DNA from 2 places in the Rahnella sp. CFA14(1/10) genome. Region 2 is predicted to be linked to the other one. Evidence: predicted binding sites of a transcription regulator. Region 2 holds the regulator's gene; the other holds the start of a gene.

Region 1 (12,716 bases), on a different contig from region 2:
CCGGCAAATCTGCTGCCTATCATGATCACTCAGGTACTGGGTAATCCGATGCCGTCTACGATTATGGCCGGTGTGGTGCTCTTATGGAGTGATGGTTCCTATCCCGTGGCGCTGGTGATTTTGATCGCCAGTATTATGGTGCCCACGCTCAAAATGATCGCTATTGCCTGGCTATGCTGGGATGCGAACAGTAATAAAGAGATCGACAGGGAACGATTGCATGTCATTTACGAGGTGGTGGAGTTCGTTGGCCGCTGGTCAATGATCGACGTGTTTGTTATTGCGGTACTGGCGGCGCTGGTGAGAATGGGGCAACTGATGAGTATTTATCCCGATATTGGCGCGCTGCTTTTCGCCAGTGTAGTTATTCTCACCATGTTTGCCGCAACGACATTTGACCCAAGGCTCATTTGGGATCGTGCTGGAATGAAGTCTACAAAGGAGCCACAAGATGGCAGGAAATAACATGGCAGAGCACGACGGAACTGCCAAGGTAGAAAAAATTAAACGCTGGTCGCCGGTGTGGATCGTACCGATCGTCACTGCGCTGATTGGTGCGTGGATCCTGTTTTATCATTACAGCCATCAGGGCCCGGAAGTCACACTGATCACCACCACCGCTGAAGGCATCGAAGGTGGCAAAACTACCATCAAAAGCCGTAACGTTGATGTCGGTAAAGTAGAATCGGTAACGCTGAGCGATGATTTACAACAAGTCATCATTAAAGCGCGGCTGAATACCGGTATGGAAAAAATGCTGCGTGAAGACTCTGTCTTCTGGGTAGTGAAACCGCAGATAGGGCGCGAAGGCATTTCCGGACTGGGCACGTTATTATCCGGCGCTTATATCCAGTTGCAGCCAGGTAACAAAGGTGGAGAAAAAACAGAATATAAACTGGATGATTCACCGCCGCTGGCTTCGCCGGATGCGAAAGGGATCCGCGTGATCCTGGAAAGCGAACGTTCAGGCCAACTGAATCCCGGTGACCCGGTGCTGTTCCGGGGGTTCCAGGTTGGTACAGTGGAAACCAGCCATTTTGATCCGAAAGCACGTAACATTAAATACCAGCTTTTCATCCGTGCGCCTTACGACACACTGGTGACTGACAATGTCCGTTTCTGGAAAGACAGCGGCGTAAACTTTGACATGTCTGCCGCCGGCATGCGTGTCGAAATGGGCTCCCTGACGACCTTATTCAGCGGCGGCGTCAGCTTTGATATTCCAAATGGCTGGACGCAGGGCAATGAAGCCAAAGATGGCGACAATTATAAGCTCTTCGATGATCAAAAAAGCATTCAGGAATCACTGTATACCCGTCACATGGATTACGTGATGTTCTTCTCGGATTCTGTTCGTGGTCTGCAACCCGGTGCACCGGTTGAATTCCGCGGTATTCGTCTGGGAACGGTGGCCGAAGTGCCTTATCCGATGAATGTTCTTAACCAGCAGATGTCGGATGATTACCGTATTCCGGTGCTGATCCGCATTGAGCCAGATCGCTTTGCTCAACTGTTGGGCAGTAATTTCAATATTGAAGATCATATCCGTGACGGTATTGCGCATGGCCTGCGTGGCTCAATGAAATCCGCCAACCTGTTAACGGGGGCGATGTATATCGATCTGGATTTCTATCCGAATGAGAAACCGTGGAAAGGGCCGCTGGAAATCGCCGGGAATAAATTATTGCCGACCGTGAGCGGAGGCTTTGCGCAGATTCAGCAGAAGCTGATGACCACGCTCGATAAGATCAATAATCTGCCAATCGAACCGATGATGCGTGAAGCGACAAGTACGCTGGCGGAAAGTCAGAGAACAATGAAGGCAACGCAAAAAACGATTGAATCTCTGAACGCGATTGTCAGCAGTAAAGAAATGAAAAATCTGCCACAGGATATGCAGCAGACACTTATCCAGCTGAACCGCAGCCTGAAAGGCTTCCAGCCAGGTTCACCGGCGTACGGCAATCTGGTCGGTGATATGCAGAGCCTGGATAAAACTCTGCGTGAGCTGCAACCGGTATTGAAAACGCTGAACCAGAAAAGTAATGCACTGATTTTCGCCGCCCCAGGGCAAGATGATCCTCAGCCGAAGAAGGCCAAATAATGATGAAATGGATACCTGTCGTCTTAGCATTATTCCTGACTGCCTGTAGCAGCAGTGATCAGAAAACTTACTACCAGTTGCCCGTGCTAAGCAGCACTGCGACAACCGGCAGCGCGATGTCAACGGGCGCCGTACAACGGCACCTGTGGGTTGAGCGGGTGAGTGTTGCTGATTATCTTGCAGGTTCCGGGCTGGTGTATCAGACCAATGATGTGCAGTACACACTGACCCAGAATAATCTCTGGGCCAGTCCGCTGGATCAACAGCTTCACCAGGCGCTGGTTACCTATTTACGCCGTGACTTGCCGGGCTCGCTGGTTTCCTCACAGGCGGCCAATACCGATGATCAGGATGTACTGAATGTTAATGTGACCGGTTTCCATGGTCGTTACGATGGCATTGTCGTGGTCAGCGGCAGCTGGAGCCTGACACGAGACGGCCAGGTCATTCAGCGTGATTTCGCCCTGAATCTCAGGCAAACCGAAGATGGGTATGATGCACTAGTCAGAACGCTGGCAGCGGGGTGGCAGCAAGAAGCGGGCCAGATCGCCGCGCAAATAAGATGACGTTTTTTTAAACTTAATATTTTTTAAGCTAAACGTAAAAAATCCCGGTTTCTGATTTAACAGAGGCCGGGATTTTTTTATGGCGATCAGCCAGATGGGAAACCGACCGGCACGATTAGCTCGCGCGCAATCCAATAATATAGCTCACCAATGTGACATTGGCGTGAATTTTGCGCATTGACCTCCCTACATAATGCAGCTATTTGTTAGATGTGGACGCAGAAGCGGACCACTGTTTTCTTTCCACCTGACCTGAATAATGAGGGATACAAGGCATGAAGAGACAAAAACGCGATCGCCTGGAACGGGCACAATCACGTGGATATCAAGCAGGTATTGGCGGGCGCTCAAAAGAGATTTGTCCGTACCAATCGTTAGATGCCCGATCACATTGGCTCGGGGGTTGGCGACAAGCCATGGAGGACAGGGCTGTTACCGCTTAAGCGGCTCCCCCTGTCAGAATAAGGAATAACCTCCGCTGCGCGCGGAGGTTTTTGTTTCTGCGAAAAATAAAGGTTTTTCATCTTTGCGACAGACGTAAAAAAGGCGAGCCCTGAGGCTCACCCTTTCTTCAGACGTTGTATCGGACTTTTTAGAAAGCCGCAGCGTCTTTGAACAAACCCACTTTGAGGTCAGTTGCGGTATAAATCACAACGCCGTCAACCAGCACTTCACCATCAGCGACGCCCATGATCAGTTTACGGTTGATAACACGTTTGAAATTGAGGCGGTAGGTGACCAGTTTTGCCGTTGGCAGAACCTGACCCGTGAATTTAACTTCACCCACACCCAATGCGCGGCCTTTGCCTTCACCACCGAGCCAGCCCAGATAGAATCCGACCAACTGCCACATGGCGTCCAGACCCAGACAACCCGGCATTACCGGGTCGCCGATAAAGTGACAACCAAAGAACCACAGATCAGGGTTGATATCTAATTCAGCTTCAACATAGCCTTTGCCATGGGTGCCGCCGTCTTCTTGCATCTTTACGATACGATCCATCATCAGCATATTGCCTGATGGTAATGGAGGGCCGCCAGCACCGAACAGTTCACTGCGGCCAGAAGCTACGAGGTCTTCTTTCGTATAGGAATCGCGTTTATCTACCATGTTCTCTGTAAGCCTTATTTTGATGAAGGGCGAAGTTTAGCGAACAGCTGTAAGCTGAACAACTCCGATCAGCTGCGGTTGAACCAGTTCAACCAGCGAAGAGGCCACGGATAACGCGGGCTGCCTTGCGATGTTACCAGCGCAATACGCTGCTGAATTAATCCCAGCAGACTCGGACGCTCTTCTTCAGCTTCTTCTTCGTTTGTGTAAATCAATCCGGTCAGGATAGGCAGCGCTTCGGCTGCGTTATCAACTGCCCATAAGTGAAACTGGCCTTCGCGAACGGCGTCCAGAACCTGCGGATGCAGACAAAGGTTGCGCACGTTGCTGGTTGGCAGAATGACCCCTTGCTTGCCGGTCAAACCGCGACGCTGACAAACTTCGAAGAAACCTTCGATCTTCTCGTTTACGCCACCAATAGGTTGCACATTCCCAAACTGATCGACTGAGCCCGTGACCGCAATTTGCTGGCTGATCGGCTGCATCGACAACGCACTGATGAGTGCGCACAGTTCAGCAAGGGAAGCGCTGTCGCCGTCCACTTCTCCGTAGGATTGTTCAAAGACAATTGATGCGGAGAAGGGCAGAGGCTGGTCGAGTTCTAACTCGGAAATCAGAAAGGCCTGCATAATCATCATGCCTTTAGCATGCAAATTACCGCCTAACTCGGCTTTACGTTCAACGTCGGTAAATTCACCGTCGCCGGTGTGTACGACACAACTAATTCGGGAAGGTTCACCCAGCGCACGTGGATGCCCCGGATATTCCAGCACTGACAGACCGTTAATCTGTCCGACAACTTCACCTTCTGTTTCAATGCGAATTTGTCCAAGCTCGATTTCATCCTGCATACGTTCCTGCAGATAACTCTCACGCCATGCACGGGCATTGGACGCCGCTTCAAGAGACTTGACGCTCAGCAACTCATCTTCATTATAGAGTGCCGCTTCGCTCAGCTGCGCATTCAGCCATACCGGATCGAGGGTCAGACTGCCCTGATCGGTGCTGTGGCGAATAGCCATCTTCAGAAATTCGGGCCATGCATCGGCGGCCAGACGTGGGATCTCAAGCTCATCAGCCAGTGTATTGATATAACCACACCAGGTTTCCATATCGCTTTCTTCTGTCAGCGGCAGGTCGGCTTCGAATTCACCATAAATAGCAGAATCCACCAACTCAGGCTCCATCTCACTGAGATCGCCAAGCGACAAACGGTCACCAACCAGAATCAGGCGGATATCCAACGGCATCGGAGGAACTGTAACAGGCAAAGGTGTGGTCTCATCCGGTGAGACCCAATGATATTGACCTTCGGTGATCATCTGTTTCAGACGTAACCACATCAGAGGTTGTGCAATGAGGGTACGGATGGAAAGCACCAGCACACCGCCATTGACCTGATGTACTAATCCCGGCTCAAGCTGGATCTGGTCTTTATAAATACGTACGCACCCGAACAGCTGTTCAGGCTCGATCCATTCACGATACAGGCAGGTCGATTTCGCTGCGAATGCATCTTCAGCAGATTTCGCTGCCAGCAGCGTGACCTTATTGCCTTCAATATGATAACGGTTACCCGTGACTTCAGCCGTTTCAGGCATTAAGTCGCTGACTACCTGCGCAATACGTGACAAGTATTCGCGATTTTCCTGCGCCTTGAGCGTCATAAAACGCGGGCGTGAGCGGGGGTGACAAAACAGGGTTAAACCATTTTCCAGCCGAGGCTGAGTTCCTGCGAAATCTACAGGGGCTAACTGGGCAGCCGTTGCAAAGATTGCCTCGTAAGGCGCGGAGTCGGGCAGTAAAAGCTGCCAGTCAAGTCGGTTATTGGTCAATGTGTTAGCTGTTTTCTATAAAAAGGGAAAGTGCGATTATACAAGAATAAATCCGGCTGCATACAATGAGAGTCGTAGCGGAATTGGTCTTAGTGCACATTGCTGTACGGGTGGGCAAAAAACAATCAAAATAAGCGTCTTTATTTGGGGTGAAAATTGAATTAAAGCTGTTATGCTTAGTAAAGTTACGTGGTCACCGAAGAGTTCACGATGAAATATCAGCAACTGGAAAATCTCGAAAGCGGTTGGAAATGGAAGTACCTGGTGAAAAAACACCGCGAAGGTGAGCGGATCACCCGCCATTTGGAAAACAGCGCTGCCCAGGAATCCGTGAATCAACTTCTCAGCCTGGAAAACGAGCCGGTCAAAGTATCCGACTGGATTGTGAATAATATGCACCCGGCTTTGGAAAACCGTCTTAAGCAAACTATCCGTGCCCGCCGTAAGCGGCATTTCAATGCCGAGCATCAGCACACGCGTAAAAAATCCATCGATTTAGAATTTCTCGTCTGGCAGCGTTTAGCGGGACTGGCGCAACGCCGTGGTGCAACACTTTCTGACACTATCATTCAGCTTCTTGAAGATGCTGAGCGTAAAGAGAAATATGCGAATCAGATGTCTTCACTGAAAGAAGATTTAGAACAAATCCTTGGCAAGAAAGATTTCGGATAAATTTGGTTTCGTGCCTCAGTGAGTCATCTGTTTTGCCTGACTGAAGACATAAAAAAACCCCGCCAAAGCGGGGTTTTCAGTATCTGTAGTAAAGCTAAAGAGTGTTATTAAGCCTGTGGCTGAGTAACAGTATCTTTGTAGCCTTTAACTTCGATTTCTACACGACGGTCTGGTGCCAGGCAGTCGATCAGAGCAGCACGGCCTTTAACGGTGTCACAGGTAGAACCAGTAACCGGGTTAGATTTACCCTGGCCTTGTGCAGAGATCTTGTTAGCAGGGATACCTTTAGATACCAGGTAATCTACTACGCTCTGAGCACGTTGCTCAGACAGTTTCTGGTTGTATTGTTCTGAACCGATACGGTCGGTGTAACCCAGAACGATAACAGAACCGTCTTTAGGATCGATGGAGCTCAACTGGCTGTACAGCTGATCCAGAGCCTGTTGGCCTTCTGGTTTCAGAGTCGCTTTGTTGAAGTTGAAGAGAACGTCAGATTTCAGAGTGAATTTCTTAGTCTCTACAACTGGAGCCGGAGCTGGTGCTGGAGCAACAACTGGAGCAGCTGCTTCATCTTGACCGAAACGGTAAGAAACACCAACAGACAGCATTGCGTTATCAGGACGTGCACCAACGGTAGCCGCGTCACCAATGTTGTTAACCCACTGGTAATCCAGACGGGTAGCCCAGTTTTTGGTTACTGCGTATTCAAGGCCCACGGCTGCCAATGGAGAAACACCTGTGTCATGATCACTTACGCGACCATTAGCACCGTTGTTGAAGTTACCATTAGCGTCTGCACGCCAAACCATACCACCCAGACGGGTGTACAGGTCCAGATCGTCAGTCAGCGGGTAGCTCAGTTTAGCAGCCAGCTGAACGCCTTGTGCTTTGAACGCGCCGTTATTTACGCTGCCTTTGTAAGGCATACGGCCAAGCCAGTCATATCCCATTTCAAAGCCCAGGTATTGGTTTGCTTGGTAACCCAAGAACGCACCTGCACCCAGTTGGCTATCGTGGGTAGGGCCGTTGCCGATACCGTTGTAAGCATTTGCGAAACCAGTGTCATGGTATTGGGACCAGCCCAATTTACCACCGGTATACCAGGTGTTATCTTTAGGGGCGGCTTGCGCTACGGTAGCGAAACCTGCCAGTGCCACTGCTAATGCGATAGCTGTCTTTTTCATTTTGCGCCTCGTTATCATCCAAATAGGCAATTGAGCTTTAAGCTTTTTAAGCCCTTGGTTAAAATCCTTACGCCAAGATTATTGCTTCATTTCAGAACTTGCCACTTTACGTTGGCATTATCGAGCAACCTTGGCGTTGTAAAGTCTACAACGTGGCGCGAAACTTACAAGCTTGATGTGTTAACACCGTGGAAAAAAAGGGAAAAACGGACATATTTCTTAACGGCTTTGGCAATTTACTGACAAATTCTGGCAATTATCTGCATTCTGGAAGCCCGTTTTTACTGGCTTGCCGCCATTATTCAGCACAAATCACTAAGTTCCGCATTATTTTCATAGGAAGATTCCTATTTTGAACTAATGGTATACGGAAGAGTGAATTTTTACTGTCGAATGATGTCCACAAGGTGAATTCTGCTCATTTGTGGGTTTCATTATGAAGCCATAAGCCCCTCCCTGACGGGCTGCAATTTGCAACCTTTCCCTCTCAGCATCATTCAAATCCGGAAGCCATCCCAACACGACACTGTAGTTTCCCGTCTGCAATGCTTTCTCCATCGCATCTACCGTCGACATTGCCGTAATTTGATTGACTTGCACCATTTTATCCACCGGCAGGCCAGACTGCGTTAACCAATGGCGGCTCAGTTTTTGCTGAGGTGTGAGCCATAACAACCAGCGGGACTGCATACCTAAGTGTTGCAGTAAGGGCAGCAGTAACTGTGCAAAAGCTGGTTGGCTCGCACTATAGACGAACTCAGTGATCAGACCATTATTCAGAGATGCAGACGTATTTACCTGTGACGGAGTGACGGGCAAAGCAAGCTGACTAAAATGATGATTTGTACGGTGTTGAGTTCGCATAAGGATGTATCCCAGTGAGTTACTGTATGCATGTACAGTACTCTGGCGGTGAGCAAAGATCAACCCAATTTTTCCAAGATATCTCGCAAATTTTGAAGGCAACGGGCTGTAACGACATTTTATGTTTGTTGCGGTACATAAGATTGCGTATTTTGCTTTTAGCTGTTTTGGTAACTCAAAATGGAAGCAAGGAATTAACGTGAAAAGGATAACGCAATGATAAACAAATCAAAAAAAAAAAGTGATTGAGTGTCTGGAAATTTTTGCCCCATTGGGCAATATTCGTTCCCGCACCCAGTTTGGAGGGATGAGCTTGTCCGCTGACCGCGTCATGTTCGCCCTTGTCTCTGATGGTGAACTCTATCTGCGAGCGACCGGCGAAACTGAAGTGCATTTTTGCCGCAAGAAGATGGAGAGGCTGATCTACCGCAAGCGGGGCATGGATGTGCAGCTGCGTTATTTCAAAGTGAATGCCCGGCAATGGAGTGACCCTCAGGCGCTATGCGAGCTGGGCAGATTATCGTTGCAAGGCATGCTGCGGGATATCGAGTTGAAAAAAAACAGCGAAGCCGCCCGCCTGAAAGATTTACCCAATCTCTCGCTGGCGCTGGAAAGGATGCTCTGGCAAGTCGGCATTGAAAACTCGGGGGATTTGCGGTTACAGGGGGCCTGCCATACCTATCTCAAACTGTGTGCCATTAAAAAAAAGAATCTCGGGATTAACTTACTGATGGCATTGGAAGGGGCAATTTTGGGCTTTCATGAAGCCGCCTTGCCGATGGCATCCAGGGAGTTATTAACTCACTGGTTTAACCATCACCAAGAGCAGCTATCAAGGGCGATTCACTAAATTTGCTTACGTTGTCTGCAGCTAGAGCTGATTCTGTACCGGCAGGATTTTAGTATTAAGACTGGTGAGTTCAGGCAAATGAGCCACCAGTAATCCAATTTGCTGAAGCACGAGTTGCTCTTTACTGTCGATATCAGTGGTTCGTAACTGAATACGTGCAGTCAGTTGTCCGAGCGCATTTTGAATGCGTTCTGCTTCAGAAGGCAGATGATGCAAGGCCCCGTCAACACAGCATACTGCATCATCCAGCAACCTCAGGGTTTCCGCATCATTGAGTTTCTCGCGATGGGCCCCTAGCGCTGAAATGTAACTTAGCATCGTATGATTAAGACATAACAGGCGAAACGCCGCTTCGAGGGTCGCCGGATCGTTATTCCTCTCAGAACTCATATTCGAGACAACAGATGCCAGTTCGGCATCGCAATTATGCGCATCACGACGAGCCAGACGGTAGTCGAGACTGTTGTCTTTCCCCTGATGGTATTGCACCAGAATGGCATCAAGGTAACGGCAGTTAGCATCGAACGTTTTGCTGACCACCTTATCCAGTTGTCTGAATTTCCAGTCGGGCCATATAAAGGTCACTGCCGCCCAGGCGATACCGCAACCAATCAATGTATCGATAATTCGCGGGATAGCGATTTCAAATCCTTCGCCCAGCAAATTAAAGCATAACAACACCAAAAGGGTGATGAACATCGTGGCCTGCGCGTACTGCACTGTGCGGAACGCAAAGAACAATAATCCGCTGATGACGATCAGAATCATTTGCCCGTCAACGGAGGGAACGAAATAGAGGATAGGGATCCCGAGTGCAATGCCGGCCAGCGTGCCGATTATTCTCAGCGCTAATCTCCGGCGGGTCGCACTGTAGTTTGGCTGACAGACAAAAAGGCTGGTGAGCAAAATCCAATAGCCGTGATTTAAGCCGCTGACCTGAATGAAAACATATCCCACAAAGAGCACCACAGACATACGGATTGCATGGCGGAATAACACTGACTGCGGTGTGAAATGGCGGGAAATGCGTAGCCAGATATCGTCAAGGCCCGTCAGACGGTCTTCCGCAAACGGGCTTTTACCGGTCTGGTTTTCAGGCAGAGACTGCTCCGATTCGATATTTGCCAGTTGCGCGTCAATTGCATGCAGATTACGTAAAAGATGGCGCAGCGCCTGCAACGTCTCACGGTGTTCGTTGTGAGACTCCAGACGTTTGAGTGCTTCTTCCAGCCGTGAAAACGCCCGTTCAAACTGGCTGTTATGGGTATATTGCTGGCGATAAAGAATACATTGCGACAGTTGTAAACAGGCCCGTGCCTGCATGCTCATCAGGCGCTGAAAGCGGAACAGAATATCACTGTGGTGGAATTGTTCACTGAGCTTGAGGTATTGCACGTGAGACGAACTGGCACGCTCATGAATATCCTGAACCACGAAATAATAATGTAATGTCCGGCGCGTTCCTTTCTGCCCGCGATCACCCTTCAGCCGGGTCTGTAGCGTATTTTTCGTTTGATTTAGTGTGGAGACCAGCTGACCGTTGGCCATAGCCAGCTCAACAAGTTGCTGGTTGTTATCTTCCTGATCGGGATCAAACAGAGTGGCTTTGGCTTCAAGATAAGCCGCCAGTTGCGTGAAACAACGCGAAATCTGATCCTGTAACGGGCGGATGGGGAAAATAATATGGCCAGCCAGCGTCAGCAGGTTATACCAGATGGCACCTGCAAGCAGGATCAGCGGTTGCTGATACCAAATATGATACATGCTGGTACCGAGCATCGTATAAATGGCGATCAGTAACGCGCCGAAGGCAATGGTGGCATACCGCTGACCCAGTGCGCCCAGCAGGATGAATCCACAGGTTGAAATCATCAACCCTGGTGCAAAAAGCCATGGATAAGGGAAAAGTAATTCTATTGATGCTGAGGCAATGAAAAAACAGATAAGGGTAATCAGCAAATTGCGCAGACGGCCGGCGAGACGATCATCAAGGTCGGCAAGAGCCGCTGCAACCACGCCGAGTGTCAGGGGAATTGTCAGCGTGATCTGACCCAACCACCACGGCAATGCTGCAGCGCCAGTCAACGCAATGAAAATCCTGATGTGATAAAGAACATTGCTGTTATAGGCATAACGCCGTAAACCCGGTGCAATAGAAAGCACGAAAAAACCCCACCTTAAAATTCAAAAATGATGAAACATCACAATCAGCGGATGCGTCCGTTTTCTCTCAGACGGCTTGAATTCGCTTCACGAACCTGTTTTGCCAGTTCGACGGAAACGACCCGGCGTCCTACCGGCCAGAGTGCAATGGCAGCGATTTTAAAGTTTGCAATGCCCACCGGAATACCAATTATGCTGATACATTGCGCAATACCGACAACGATATGCGACACGCATAACCACCAGCCGAAAAATATAAACCAGAAGATATTCAACAGGGTACCCCCGCCGGACAGCAACACGTTACGTTTTTCCGGATACAGTTCATCGACATGCACGGCTTCATTGCCAAAGGGCAGCAATGAAAGACGGGTGATTTCCCAGCAAGATCGGGTCAGTGGCAGGGTAAAAATCAGCACAATACTGACCAGCGTAGCAAGCAGCCATGAAAGCGTGGTGAAAAAACCACCTAAAAAAAAGTTAAGAATATTGAGCACAGTACGCATGGCAACTCTTCCTGCAGAAATTAAAAAACTGATAAATTTCATGTTCACTTAATGTAAACACACCTCTTATTCTACTCTGTTTTGCAGTATGGATCGCCTGCGCTTATCAAAGGTAAACTCTTAAATGCGCTTGCATGTAAGATATCAGGAATTAAAGAGAGAACACGGTGTGATGATATGGAATTGAAATCGACCTCATTCGGGAAACATCTGGCACAGCATCCTTATAACCGGGTGCGACTGCTTAATGCAGGCGTGGAAGTCAGCGGCGATAAGCATCATTACCTGATCCCTTTTAACCAGCTTATCCGCATCCGTTGCAAACGCGGCATCGTCTGGGGAGAGCTCGAATTTGAATTACCGGAGCAGAAAGTGGTCCGGTTACACGGCACTGAATGGCAGGAAACACAGCGGTTTTATCATTACCTTCTCAATATATGGCAAACCTGGAGCCTTGAGATGAGCGAGGTCAGCGCCGGGGTATTGCACGAGCAGGTTAAAAAAATTACGCAGATTGAACAGCAAGACAAATGGTTCAAACGTGTTGACCTGGCTGATGTGCAAAAAGACATTGCTGAAGCATTTTCTGCCATTCCGGTGCCTGTTGAACGTCTTACTGAATTTGATAACTGTCGGGAAGACTATCAGATCTGTCTGCGCTGGCTTGAGCAGGGTAAACGCAGTGTCGACCAGCGTAATCTGGCATGGACGGACAGAGTGATTGCTGATAACCGTGACTTTTTTGATACCGTTGAAGTGTCGCCGCTCAATGACAGCCAGTGCCGCGCAGTGGTGAACGGTGAAGATGCGGTGCTGGTACTGGCCGGGGCGGGCAGTGGTAAAACGTCGGTGCTGGTAGCG
Region 2 (12,716 bases):
AATAACCACGGCTGAATAGTTCGCCCAGATATTCACGGAACACCGTTGAATAGAGCTTGTTGCCTTTGAAGGTTCGACGAATAAAGAACGCGCCCAGACGGCGGAAAATCGGGCCAGCTGGCCAGAAATTCAGGTTGATGCCAGCGGCAATATGCGGCGGTACCAGCCCCTGATGATAGAGCACGTAAGACAGAAGCAGATAGTCCATGTGGCTGCGGTGGCAGGGCACATACACAATTTCCTGACCGTCCAGCGCCAGCTGGCGTACACGCTCAGCATTATTAACATTGATGCCTTTGTACAAACGGTTCCACGTCCAGCTCAGTACGCGATCAGAGAGGCGCACGGCTTCATAAGAGAAGTCAGCGGCAATCTCTTCCATCAGGGCGATGGCATTTTGCTGGGCTTTTTCGTGGGAAATTTTCTTGCTGCGGGCTTCGTCTTCAATCGCTTTTTCAATGGCTTTTGAGGACAGCAATTTGTTGAACAAGTCCTGACGTGCCGGAAGACGTGGGCCAACGGCGGCCAGACGTTGACGGGAGAAGTGCATCCGCGCCACACGTGCCAGCTTTTGAGCAATGGTTTTATCTGTGCCGTGTTCCGTCGCCATATAACGCAGGGAAACGGTATTGGAGAAGCGGACAAAACTGTCCCGCCCCAGCCAAAGCACAGCGAAGAATTTCTGGATGCCGTTCAGTACGCGCAGATGTGGCGTGTCATCCTGACCTTCACGGCCCGGTGCCCGACCAAACATCACCGACACCGGCAACATCTGAATGTCTAAATCCGGGTTATTGCGGTGCAAATCAAGGTAGTCGTGGAACAGCTTTACGGATTCCTGCTTCGGCGTGTAATAAGAGAATACGCGCGGACCTTCAGCAATAAAGACATGGCTTGGCAGCAGGGTTCCGTCAATTTCCAGCGGAATAAGGGGATCAGGCAGATTCTGTGCCAGACATTGCGCACGCAACGTCAGCAAATCGGCTTTGGAATTATAGGGCAATACATACAAAATCGGCCGCGTCGGGTCTAAATGCAACTCGGTAACCGGATCTGAAGGTATGACCTTGCTCTTTACCAGCAATGAGAGCGGTAAATTCAATAATGTGTAATAAAGTCTACGCCAACCTGACATAAAAACGTGAAGCCTCTTGTTAGCCATTTCGCCGCAAGGATACCAGAAAGCTCAGATGAGATCTGTGGTGATGCAATACCCTTCTTATTTCAAGCCGCAGGGGTGTTGGCTTAAGACGTTCACCCGAATCACTTACTCATGTAAGCTCATCAGGATTCACTTCTTTACCGCCTTTCTGCACCCCGACTATTTGGGGTATAAAGTGCGGCAAATTCTCTAAGGATCAGTAAAAGAAATGGCTAACCAAGTCACTGGATTTACCCGAATTTATAAAGCAGCTGGCTATTCCTGGAAAGGGCTGAAAGCGGCATGGCAAAATGAAGCGGCCTTTCGCCAGGAAGCCAGCGTCGCTATTCCGTTAATTTTGTTATCTTTTTGGTTTGATGTCAGCCCCGTAGAACGCATTCTGCTGGTGGGATCCGTTGTTTTGGTCTGTGTCACTGAACTGCTCAACAGCGCGGTAGAATGCGCGATAGACCGTATCGGATCTGAGTTTCACGTACTTTCAGGTCGTGCAAAAGATATCGGCTCGGCTGCCGTACTTCTGACCATCATATTGGCGTTTTTTGTCTGGGTCAGCATCTTTTGGCCACGATGGTTCTGATTTGGAATCTGCATTCCAGGAATCAACGTTATGCCCTGTTTTTATTCAATCTTAGGTTTTCATTGATCGTTTAGCTGTATATACTCACAGCAAGACTGTATAAACAACCAGGGGGCGGAATGAAAGCTTTAACGACCAGACAACAAGAGGTCTACGACCTTATTCGCGATCATATCTCCACCACCGGTATGCCACCCACCCGCGCAGAGATTGCATCACGTCTGGGGTTCCGTTCCCCCAATGCGGCGGAAGAGCATCTCAAAGCGCTGGCGCGTAAGGGTGTTATTGAGATTGTTTCCGGCGCATCACGTGGCATTCGTTTGCTGATGGAAGAAGAAGAGGGTTTACCGCTGATCGGCCGGGTTGCTGCCGGTGAGCCGTTGCTGGCCCAGCAACATATTGAAGGACACTATCAGGTCGATCCGGCCATGTTTAAGCCGAGTGCCGATTTCCTGCTGCGTGTCAGCGGTATGTCGATGCGTGATATCGGTATTCTTGATGGCGATCTGCTGGCTGTACATAAAACGCAAGACGTGCGTAATGGACAGGTTGTTGTGGCCCGTATAGATGATGAAGTCACCGTGAAACGTCTGAAAAAACAGGGCAGTGTGGTGCAGTTATTGCCTGAAAACAGCGATTTCCAGCCGATCGTGGTTGATTTACGTGAGCAGAATTTCAGCATTGAAGGGCTGGCCGTAGGCGTCATCCGCAACGGTGACTGGATCTGACCTTCGTACTTCGGGCTGCAGATGCGTTGGCTGCGTGCGTTCACCCGAATCACTGACTCCTGTCAGCTCATCGGGATTTTTTTACTTGCCGCCTTCCTGCAACTCGAATGACTCGGTCAGATATTACTGGGTCAAATTCTTGATCCCAATGGTCATATTGTTGATTTGCGGGTTCGTTAGCCGCCTCTGACATACCGCTAAGCTTTAACGTTTCATCTTGTCGCCCCTTCCGGGGCGATGTCACTTACAGGCATAACCTGAACCTCCGGCATGAGATTCTCTATGCAACATCATTCCCCGCGACAAACACTCAAAAACACCTTTTTAAGCCCCGCTGATAAGGCGCTCTGGAGGCTGGCATTGCCGATGATTTTTTCAAATATCACGGTGCCTCTTCTCGGGCTTGTGGATACGGCGGTGATCGGTCATCTCGACAGCCCGGATTATCTCGGCGGAGTGGCTGTGGGTTCGATGATCACGACTTTCCTCTTTATGCTCTTACTTTTTTTACGGATGAGTACCACCGGCATGACCGCTCAGGCGCTGGGCGCGAATGATAACCGGTTGCTGGCGCGCGCTTTCGTACAACCCTTTCTGCTGGCCGTATTGTCTGGTCTCACCATAGTGTTGTTCCGGCACCCCCTGATGGAACAGGCGTTTCATATCGTCGGGGGCAGCCAACCGGTGCTTGAACAGGCGAGGCTGTTTATCGAAATTCGCTGGTTCAGTGCCCCGGCTTCACTGGCGAATCTGGTGATCCTTGGCTGGCTGTTGGGCATTCAGTATGTTCGCGGGCCGGTGATTTTGCTGATTGCCGGGAATCTGCTGAATATCATTCTGGATCTGTGGCTGGTGATGGGGCTGGGCTGGAATGTGCGTGGTGCTGCCATGGCGACGGCAAGTTCCGAGTATTTCACGCTATTTATCGGGCTGTACTTTGTCTGGCGGGTAATGAAGCAACGGGGTATAACCGGCGCACAAATCACCTCGGCCTGGCGTGGTAACCTGCGCCGTCTGCTGGGGCTTAACCGCGACATTATGTTGCGTTCACTTCTGCTTCAGCTTTGCTTTGCCTCACTGACCGTTCTCGGCGCACGGCTTGGCAGCCACATCGTGGCGGTGAATGCGGTGCTGATGAACCTGCTGACCTTCACCGCTTTTGCGCTGGACGGTTTTGCCTATGCTATCGAAGCGCATTCCGGTGAAGCATTCGGTGCCCGGAATCGCCAGAAATTGCTGGATGTCTGGCATGCCGCGTGCCGTCAGGCCGGGCTGGTTGCCCTGATTTTTGCCCTGATTTATGCGCTTGCAGGCGGGGCGATCATTGATGCGCTGACGTCACTACCTGAGTTACGCGAACTGGCGGACCATTATCTGGGCTGGCAAATCATCCTGCCGCTGGTAGCTGTCTGGTGTTATTTACTGGATGGCATGTTTATCGGTGCCACGCGCGGGCGGGATATGCGTAACAGTATGGTCGTGGCGGCGATAGGATACGGGCTGACGCTTTTCAGCTTACCGCTGTTGGGCAACCATGCCTTGTGGCTGGCATTGACGGTTTTCCTGGGGATGCGGGGATTATCCCTTGGCTGGATTTGGTGCCGTTACTGGCGGCACGACACCTGGTTTTCGCTTCATGCGGAATGATTTGTATGCTTTTCAAAGGAATAAACCCCGCCCTGGCGTTATTTCCTGCTTTGGATTAATCCTAATAACGGGTTTTATCTCTGTTTCAGGAGGATTAATCGAGATTCTCTACTAACCTTTGAAGTGTTAAGGACGAACTGCAAGCCAGAAATGCAGTTCACAAAACCCAAGGTAACAGGAGATATTATTATGAATAAGGATCAAGCCGACGGTAACTGGAAACAGTTCAAAGGGAAAGTGAAAGAACAATGGGGTAAATTGACTGATGATGACCTGACAGTGGTTGAAGGTAAACGTGATCAGTTAGTGGGTAAAATTCAGGAGCGCTATGGCTATCAGAAAGATCAGGCCGAGAAAGAGCTCAATGAATGGGAAACCAAAAATAAATATCACTGGTAACATGCGACTCCCCCTCGCATATCAGTGACGTATCCTGAAAAATGCTGCTCCTACCCGGAACAATTCAGGATACGGGTACACGGAAGTACCCAACCTTTGCATTTCACCTTCCCGCAGTCTTTCAGTTCCTCTTCCGTAACACCTTCATCTCTCAGCGTTTTTTCACCACTATACTGTGGTCGTGATCACACCGGTCATGGCTGTCACAGGTTTCCACTACTTTACATTCTGCACATAATCCATGCGCTTCCACCACAGAATGGCGAAGATCAAAACCGGATTCCATTGCCAGTTTTGCCAGGCGTTCTTCAATGCCATCGGTGGTTTTTTCGGTGACCAGCCCACAGCGGTCACAGATAAACAGCGCAGAAGTATGGCTTGGCTCTTCAAAATGATGGCAGAGAACATAACTATTTGCAGATTCAACGCGGTGAATAAACCCCTGTTCCAGCAGAAAATCCAGCGCCCGGTAAACCGTTGGCGGTTTCGCCTGAGGTTCGCTCACACGCAACAGATCCAGCAAATCATAGGCGCTGATCGCACCGGGTTGTTGCGTCATCAGACGCAGTACTTCCAGCCGCTGCGGGGTCAGGCGAACATTGCGCTGCTGGCAAAGCTCTTCAGCTTGTGAAAGTAATTTTTCCGGGTTATTCAGGGTCATGGCAACGGTCTCTGAGCGCAGATTGGAATAAAGAGGCCACATCATGCGACCCGTGATGATTTTACCATGCTTGCACCAAAACGACGAATTATGCGCCATTCAACCTGCCATCGCGTCCAGCGCCTTTTCCACATACAGATATCCGATACCCATAATCTGCTGCTCCCGGCTCAGTATTCCCGGTGCAATATGCGTCGCCTGAGTTTTGACGTGATCGATACGATCAAAGGGATTGAGGCCGCTTTGTCCGCAGACGGTTTTCAGCCAGGCATCGCCAAAACCACAACTGCGGCCATAAAGATAAATGTGATTGATATTCAGAATGTTGAGAAAGTTATACAGACTCAGCCCCAGCGCGCGGGCACCTTCCATAACCTGCTCGCAAATGGCACTTTCACCCCGATGATAGCGGTCGATCAGTTCCTGTGTTGAAGGCGTTCTCCTTGCCGGATCCGCAGGCTCAAGCTGACGGGCCTTTTTCTTTAATGCTGACAATGAGGCCAGCGTTTCGAGGCAACCATATCGTCCGCAGGCGCACCGGTCGCCTTGGGGATCAATGATGGTATGGCCGATTTGTCCGCTGCCAAACAGATTACCGCGATAAATTTGCTGGTTAATCACGAAGGAAGAACCGATGCCGTAATCGACATTAATTACACAAAAATCCTGATGATAATTAATGCCTTGCCATTTCTCCGCCAGCGCCAGCATGATGCAGTCATTGTCCATCAGGATGTCAGTTTGCAACTTTTCTTCCAGAAGATACTTAATCTCAATTTCACCGGTCCAGGGTGCCTGCGGCATCCGCTGTGATACGCCGGTAGTCGGATTAACCTGCCCGTGGATCGCCAGTGCCAGCCGGATTTTCAGTCCGGGATAGCTTTTTTTGTACTGATGAAAGCAGGCTTCGATTTGCGTCAGCAGTGCATCCGGCGTTCTGACCGAAATCTCCGTCATTTGATAGTCACTCAGCGGTAAAACGAGTCTGCTGACCAGAATACTTTCGATGCGGTAAGGCGTGATATTCAGGCACAGCACGGCGCTGCCGTCGGTGGCTATCTGGTAACTTCCGCCGCCCAGCCCGCGCGAGTGTAAATTGACCGGACTGTGGATGATTAAGCCATCATTTTGCAGATCGTCGAGGATCTTACTGACGGCCGGGATCGACAGACGGGAAAGCCTGGCCAGCGTGGATTTACTGGCATTTTTCTCGCGATATAGCAACGTCATCAGCACCTGCTTATTGAACTGACGCAGCCGCAGATTATTCAATCCGGTTACCGACATTTACTAAACCCCGTTTACTGAATTGCGTGACCGTAGCAAATCCTCCCTGTCAGTACGCTGCGTAGAATCTCGAAATTGATATTTCGATCCAGCGCACTGAGGGGAAATCATGAGCACAGCGGTAAAAGTCTGGCAGGAAGCGATCGAGCTCCCGACCTGGCTGACAGGAAAACAGGACACGCACCCGATGTTTCTGGCACACCGGGTTTATCAGGGGTCTTCCGGTGCGGTATATCCGTACGGCGTGACGGATACGCTGACCGGTGAGAAGGTTATGAAAACCTATCAGGCGCTGTATCTGGAAAATGATTTTCTTAAAATCATGCTGCTACCGGAGCTGGGTGGTCGTGTCCACCGTGCCTGGGACAAAATAAAACAGCGTGATTTTGTCTATTACAACGAAGTGGTGAAACCCGCGCTGGTCGGTTTACTGGGGCCGTGGATTTCCGGGGGTATCGAATTTAACTGGCCGCAGCATCACCGTCCGACCACTTTTATGCCGGTGGATTTCACTCTTCAGGCACACGATAACGGTGCTCAAACCGTGTGGATGGGCGAAGTGGAACCGATGCGCGGCTTGCAGGTAATGACCGGTTTCACCCTTTATCCCGATAAAGCGCTGCTGGAAATCAGCGCCAAAATTTACAACGGCAATCCGACGCCGCGCCATTTCCTGTGGTGGGCTAATCCGGCAGTTACCGGCGGTGATGGCCATCAGAGCGTATTTCCGCCGGATGTCACCGCCGTTTTCGATCACGGTAAACGGGACGTTTCTTCCTTCCCGATAGCCACCGGCACCTATTATAAGGTGGATTACTCGGCGGGCGTGGATATCTCGCGCTATAAAAACATTCCCGTTCCGACGTCCTACATGGCCGACAAATCTGACTATGACTTCGTGGGCGCGTATGACCACGAACAGCAGGGCGGATTACTGCACATCGCTGACCATCATGTATCGCCGGGTAAAAAGCAGTGGACGTGGGGGAACTGCGATTTCGGTCGTGCGTGGGATCGTAATCTGACCGATAACAACGGGCCTTATATTGAGCTGATGACCGGCGTATTCACCGATAATCAGCCGGATTTCACCTGGCTGGATGCATTTGAGGAGAAGTGTTTCGTTCAGAACTTCCTGCCTTACAGTGCCCTGGGTACGGTGCAGAATGCCTCCGGGCAGGCGGTGATTAAACTTGAGCGTCACGGGCCAAAACTGGCGTGGGGCATTTATGCGGTCAGTCCGTTGCAAGGCGCGAAAATCAGGATCAGTTCTGAAGATGGCACGCAAATTCTGCTGGAAAAGGACATGACTTTGCAGCCTGGAGACGTGGTTCAGGGCGAACTGAGTGGCGAATTCCCATCGCGCCTTCAGCTGCGCTTGCTGAATGAACAGGGGCAAGAGCTGTTGTCCTATCTGGAACATCAGGCCAGTGAGACGCCGTTACCGTCGCCTGCCAGCGCGCCCTTGCCCGCGCAGGACATCACTTCTGCAGATGAGGCCTGGTTTATCGGTCAGCATCTTGAGCAATACAACCATGCCAGTCAGGGGGCTGTGAATTATTACCGGCGTGGTGTGGAACTGGATGCGCTGGATTATCGCTGCAATCTGGCGCTGGCAACACTCAGCTACAATCAGGCTAATTTTACTCAGGCCCTGGCTTTTGCTGATGTGGCGCTGAGCCGGGCACACAGACTGAATAAGAATCCGCAATGCGGGCTGGCGAGTCTCGTTCGTGCGAACGCGCTTGAGGAGACCGGTGATTTTGACGCGGCTTTTGACAGCTATTACCGCGCCGTCTGGAGCGGCAACGCTAAATCCGGGGGCTACTTCGGGCTGACACGGATAGCCATCCGCCGTGAGCAGTATCCGCAGGCGCTGAGTTTCTGTGAGCAGGGGTTGGCGACGCAGGCGAATCATTACGGCCTGATCGGACTGAAAGCCACGCTGCTGTGTCTGCTAGGTCAGGACGCCGAGACGTATATCGAAGCACATTTAACACGTTACCCGCTGCATTACCTTCTGCACTTCCTGCGTTATCACCTTTCGCCTGATGCGAAATCGGCAGCGCAATTGCGCGATGTCACCGGCCGGCGTGGCGAAAACGCCATGAATATCGCCATTCAGCTGACCGGTTGCGGACTGGATGCACTGGCACTCGAAGCGCTGGACGTGCTGAAAAGTCAGGAAACGTTACCGCTGTATTTGCAAGCGTCCCTGCAAAAAGAAGGGCGCGAGGCATTGTGTCTGGCAGCGCGAAATGCTTTCCCGCAGCATGTTCGTTTCCCGCAATGGCTGGCGGAAGTTCGCATGCTTGAGGCTTTCCCTGATGACGCATTTGCCTTGCATTTACTGGCGTCTTTCCATTACAGCAAAGGTAATACACAAACGGCGGTGGCCTGCTGGCAGCGTTGTCTGGTGCTGGAACCGGACTTTGCGGATGCATGGCGCGGACTGGGAATTGATGCGTGGAACCGTCAGCAAGATAGTGCAAAAGCGCACCACTGTCTGGAAGAGGCGTGCCGTTTACAGCCACAGGATGCGCGGCTGTTATTTGAATCTGATCTGCTTAATCGCCTGACCGGCGTTGCGCCGCAAATCCGTCTGGCGCGGTTGGAAAAAGTGTTGTCCGTCGCCACACAGCGTGACGATCTGATCGCTGAACTTCTCAGTTTATATAACCAGTGCGGACAGTTACAGGCAGCACGGGCGCTGCTGGCTGACCGGAAATTCCATCCATGGGAAGGCGGTGAAGGGCGCATCACCGGTCAGTATCTGCTGAATAAACAGTTGCTGGCGTTTGAATATCTCAGTGCAGGAGATGTGATTGCCGCGCAGGCGCAGCTGTTATCCGCGCTGGAATATCCGCAAAACCTCAGCGAAGGACGGCTGGTCGGGCAAACGGATAACGATATCTGCTTCTGGCTGGGTATTTGTGCGCAAAAACTTCAGCAGCATAAACAGGCGCAGACTTGGTTTGAGCGTGCGGCGGCGGGTGACAAAGGGATTGGCGAGCGGCGCTATTACAATGATCAGCCGGTAGATTATTTGTTCTATCAGGGTATGGCACTGCGCAAACTTAATGATATAGAGCAAAGCCGTCAGGTCTTCAGGCACATGCTGGAATGGGCGGAGAGCACAGCGGACCAGCCTGTTCAGGCTGATTTCTTCGCGGTGTCATTGCCGGATTTAGTCGTGCTTACCAGCGATCGTCAGAAAGAGCATCGCATTCATTGTCTGCTGGTGAAAGCGCTGGCCCTGCGTGGTCTGGAAAACGAGGCTTACGCTGATGTGTTGCAGCAAATCTTTGCGCTGGATCCTTCCTGTGCCAAAGCACATCTCTTTTCACAATTACCGGATTGCTGAGTGAAGGGGAAGAGAAAAATGGCTCTGTATTCTCTGGAAAATCATCGGCTTGCATTGACTGTGTCGCCATGCGGCGGCACTATCCTGCAACTGCTGGCAAAGCGGGCGGATGACAATGTCCCTCTGCTGCGCCCGTCAGTACTGAGTGAGGATACCCCAGCCGCAGAGTCGGCCTGTTTTCCTCTTCTTCCCTTTGGTAACCGTCTGAAAGGCAACGCTTTTGATTTTGAAGGCCGCCATTACACTCTGCCGCCCAACACCGGGGACGCGCATTATCTGCATGGCGATGGCTGGCTGGGAAACTGGCAATGCGTTTTCCAGAGTGAGGTCGCGCTGACGCTGGCGTTTACGCATCGCAGCGACAGTTACTGCTATCGGGCGGAGCAGCATTTTTCTTTGCATGATAACCGGCTGGATATCAGCTTATGTATCACCAATCAGGGGGCTGATCCTCTGCCTTTCGGGCTGGGATGGCACCCGTTTTTCCCGCTCAGCGAAACCACCCGTCTTCAGGCAACAGCGTCCGGTTACTGGCAGGAAGACGCGCAGTGGCTGGCGGGCAAACACCATAACAAGCTGCCTGCCGGTCTGGATTTCTGCACGCCTCAGCCCCTTCCCCGCCACTGGGTGAATAACGGTTTTTCCGGCTGGGATGGCAAGGCAGAGATTGTCTGGCCAGAATCCGGCCATACGCTGCGGCTGACCACGTCTCCGGACTGCCCGGTGTTCTTCCTGTTTATATCCGACAGCCGTTTTGACCCCGGTTGTCAGCATGATTTCTTCTGTTTTGAACCCATGACCCATGCGGCAAACGATCATCATTTGCCGCACGGGGGCTCGCTGCGGGTGTTATCTCCCGGCGAATCTCTGACACAGCAAATGTCGCTGCACAGCGCGACGATTAACATCCCGGAATGAGGAATGCTTATGTCTGACTCAAAAGCTTTGAATATGCCCTACGTGTGGATGATTTGTCTGGTGGCTGCCTGCGGCGGCTTATTGTTTGGCTATGACTGGGTGGTGATCGGCGGCGCAAAACCTTTCTACGAGGCGTATTTCGGCATCACCGATGCGGCAATGTCTGGCTGGGCCATGAGCTCCGCGCTGTTGGGTTGTGTTCTGGGCGCGGCAGGTTCGGGCTCACTTTCGGACCGGTACGGACGTCGCCTGCCTCTGATTATCGCTGCCGTTCTGTTCACTGCATCAGGTGTCGGTACGGCACTGGCATTCAGCTTTAACAGCTTTGTGTTCTGGCGAATTGTGGGCGGTGTTGGGATTGGCCTGGCTTCCGCGCTGGCCCCGGTTTACATCGCAGAAATCAGTCCGGCAGAAAAGCGCGGGCGCTTTGTGGCCGTGAATCAGCTGACAATTGTGCTGGGGGTGCTGGCCGCACAGCTTATTAATCTGATGATAGCCGAACCGGTCGCCTCTGCCGCTGTGCAGGCGGACATTTTACAGAGCTGGAACGGTCAGACCGGCTGGCGTTATATGTTTGGTGCTGAAGCTATCCCGGCCGCCATCTTCCTGATCCTGATGTTTGTGGTACCGGAATCCCCGCGCTGGCTGGCGAAAGCTAACCGTTATCCGCAGGCCGAAAAAGTTCTGCAACGGATCGGTTCCGTGGAATATGCCCGCGTTACGCTGGCGGATATCCGCCGGTCACTGGGCTCGGAAAACCAGAAAGTGCCGTTTTCCACGCTGTGGGAACCGCGCGTCAGGCCGGTCATTCTGATGGGGATTGTGCTGGCAATTTTCCAGCAATGGTGCGGCATCAACGTGATATTCAACTATGCACAGGAAATTTTTGCCTCGGCGGGATTTGACATCAACGATACGCTGAAATCGATTGTCGCCACCGGCCTCATCAACCTTATTTTCACTTTACTGGCACTGCCGCTGGTGGACAGAATCGGCCGCCGTCGCCTGATGCAACTGGGGTCTGCGGGGCTGACCGTCATTTATATTTTGATCGGACTGTCTTATTCGTTTGGTGTCACGGGGTTACCGGTGTTACTGCTGGTGCTGGTGGCTATCGCCATTTATGCCATGACGCTGGCACCGGTGACCTGGGTATTGCTGTCTGAAATCTTCCCTAACCGGGTGCGTGGTAACGCGATGGCGGTGGGCACGCTGGCATTGTGGATCGCCTGTTTCCTGCTGACTTACACCTTCCCGCTGATGAACGCAGCGCTGGGTGCGGCGGGCAGTTTCTTCATCTACGCTGTTATCTGTCTGGCGGGTTGGATTTTCATCCAGTGCAACGTGCCGGAAACTCGCGGGGTGACGCTCGAAGCACTGGAGCAGCGTCTCAGCCGTACCGACGCCGAGCGAAAAGCTGAAAAAGCGGCGATGTCCGAAAGCCACTAAACCCCATACGATGCCGAATCTTTGTTCTGTGGTATAATCAGCGATTAACTTCCCTCTGGCGTTGCGCCGGAGGGAGCACCACGAACCCCTTCAGCGAATGTCAGGCCGATGTCAGAAACTCAACACGCAATGCCCCAGCCCACCTCTTTTTCCGCCCAGCGTTTTTCCGTTGCGCCGATGCTCGACTGGACCGATCGCCACTGTCGCCATTTTCACAGGCTGTTAACCGGTCAGACGTTGCTGTATACCGAAATGGTGACCACCGGTGCCATTATTCACGGCAAAGGGGATTATCTGGGGTTTGGTGAAGAAGAACATCCGGTTTCATTGCAGCTTGGCGGCAGCAACCCGGCCGATCTGGCGTATTGCGCGAAGCTGGCGCAAGAGCGTGGTTATGATGAAATTAACCTGAATGTTGGCTGCCCGTCTGATCGTGTGCAGAACGGCATGTTTGGTGCCTGTCTGATGGGGCAGGCATCGCTGGTCGCCGACTGCATTAAAGCGATGCGCGATGTCGTCTCGGT

What was found. Region 2 encodes LexA, which represses DNA repair genes until DNA is damaged. Its sites were predicted from a motif close to TNCTGTATGTACATACAGNA; they were not measured.
Region 1: a site for LexA is predicted at 8,357-8,376, ahead of sulA (SOS-induced cell division inhibitor SulA). Genes of this name have one in related genera too.

The regions. Positions count from the first base shown of each region.
Region 1 is NZ_SEWS01000004.1:162,733-175,448, reverse strand. It holds gene pqiA (membrane integrity-associated transporter subunit PqiA) at 1-465, shown strand, start outside; gene pqiB (intermembrane transport protein PqiB) at 452-2,104, shown strand; gene pqiC (membrane integrity-associated transporter subunit PqiC) at 2,104-2,670, shown strand; gene rmf (ribosome modulation factor) at 2,946-3,113, shown strand; gene fabA (bifunctional 3-hydroxydecanoyl-ACP dehydratase/trans-2-decenoyl-ACP isomerase) at 3,263-3,781, opposite strand; gene EVX52_RS09770 (Lon protease family protein) at 3,850-5,616, opposite strand; gene matP (macrodomain Ter protein MatP) at 5,827-6,288, shown strand; gene ompA (porin OmpA) at 6,396-7,472, opposite strand; gene sulA (SOS-induced cell division inhibitor SulA) at 7,830-8,336, opposite strand; gene EVX52_RS09750 (TfoX/Sxy family protein) at 8,644-9,186, shown strand; gene yccS (YccS family putative transporter) at 9,208-11,349, opposite strand; gene EVX52_RS09740 (YccF domain-containing protein) at 11,394-11,855, opposite strand; gene helD (DNA helicase IV) at 12,033-12,716, shown strand, end outside.
Region 2 is NZ_SEWS01000010.1:27,461-40,176, forward strand. It holds gene plsB (glycerol-3-phosphate 1-O-acyltransferase PlsB) at 1-1,135, opposite strand, end outside; gene EVX52_RS19330 (diacylglycerol kinase) at 1,371-1,739, shown strand; gene lexA (transcriptional repressor LexA) at 1,859-2,467, shown strand; gene dinF (MATE family efflux transporter DinF) at 2,750-4,114, shown strand; gene EVX52_RS19345 (CsbD family protein) at 4,304-4,513, shown strand; gene zur (zinc uptake transcriptional repressor Zur) at 4,665-5,174, opposite strand; gene EVX52_RS19355 (ROK family transcriptional regulator) at 5,274-6,461, opposite strand; gene EVX52_RS19360 (DUF5107 domain-containing protein) at 6,571-9,825, shown strand; gene EVX52_RS19365 (aldose 1-epimerase) at 9,844-10,743, shown strand; gene EVX52_RS19370 (sugar porter family MFS transporter) at 10,753-12,192, shown strand; gene dusA (tRNA dihydrouridine(20/20a) synthase DusA) at 12,322-12,716, shown strand, end outside.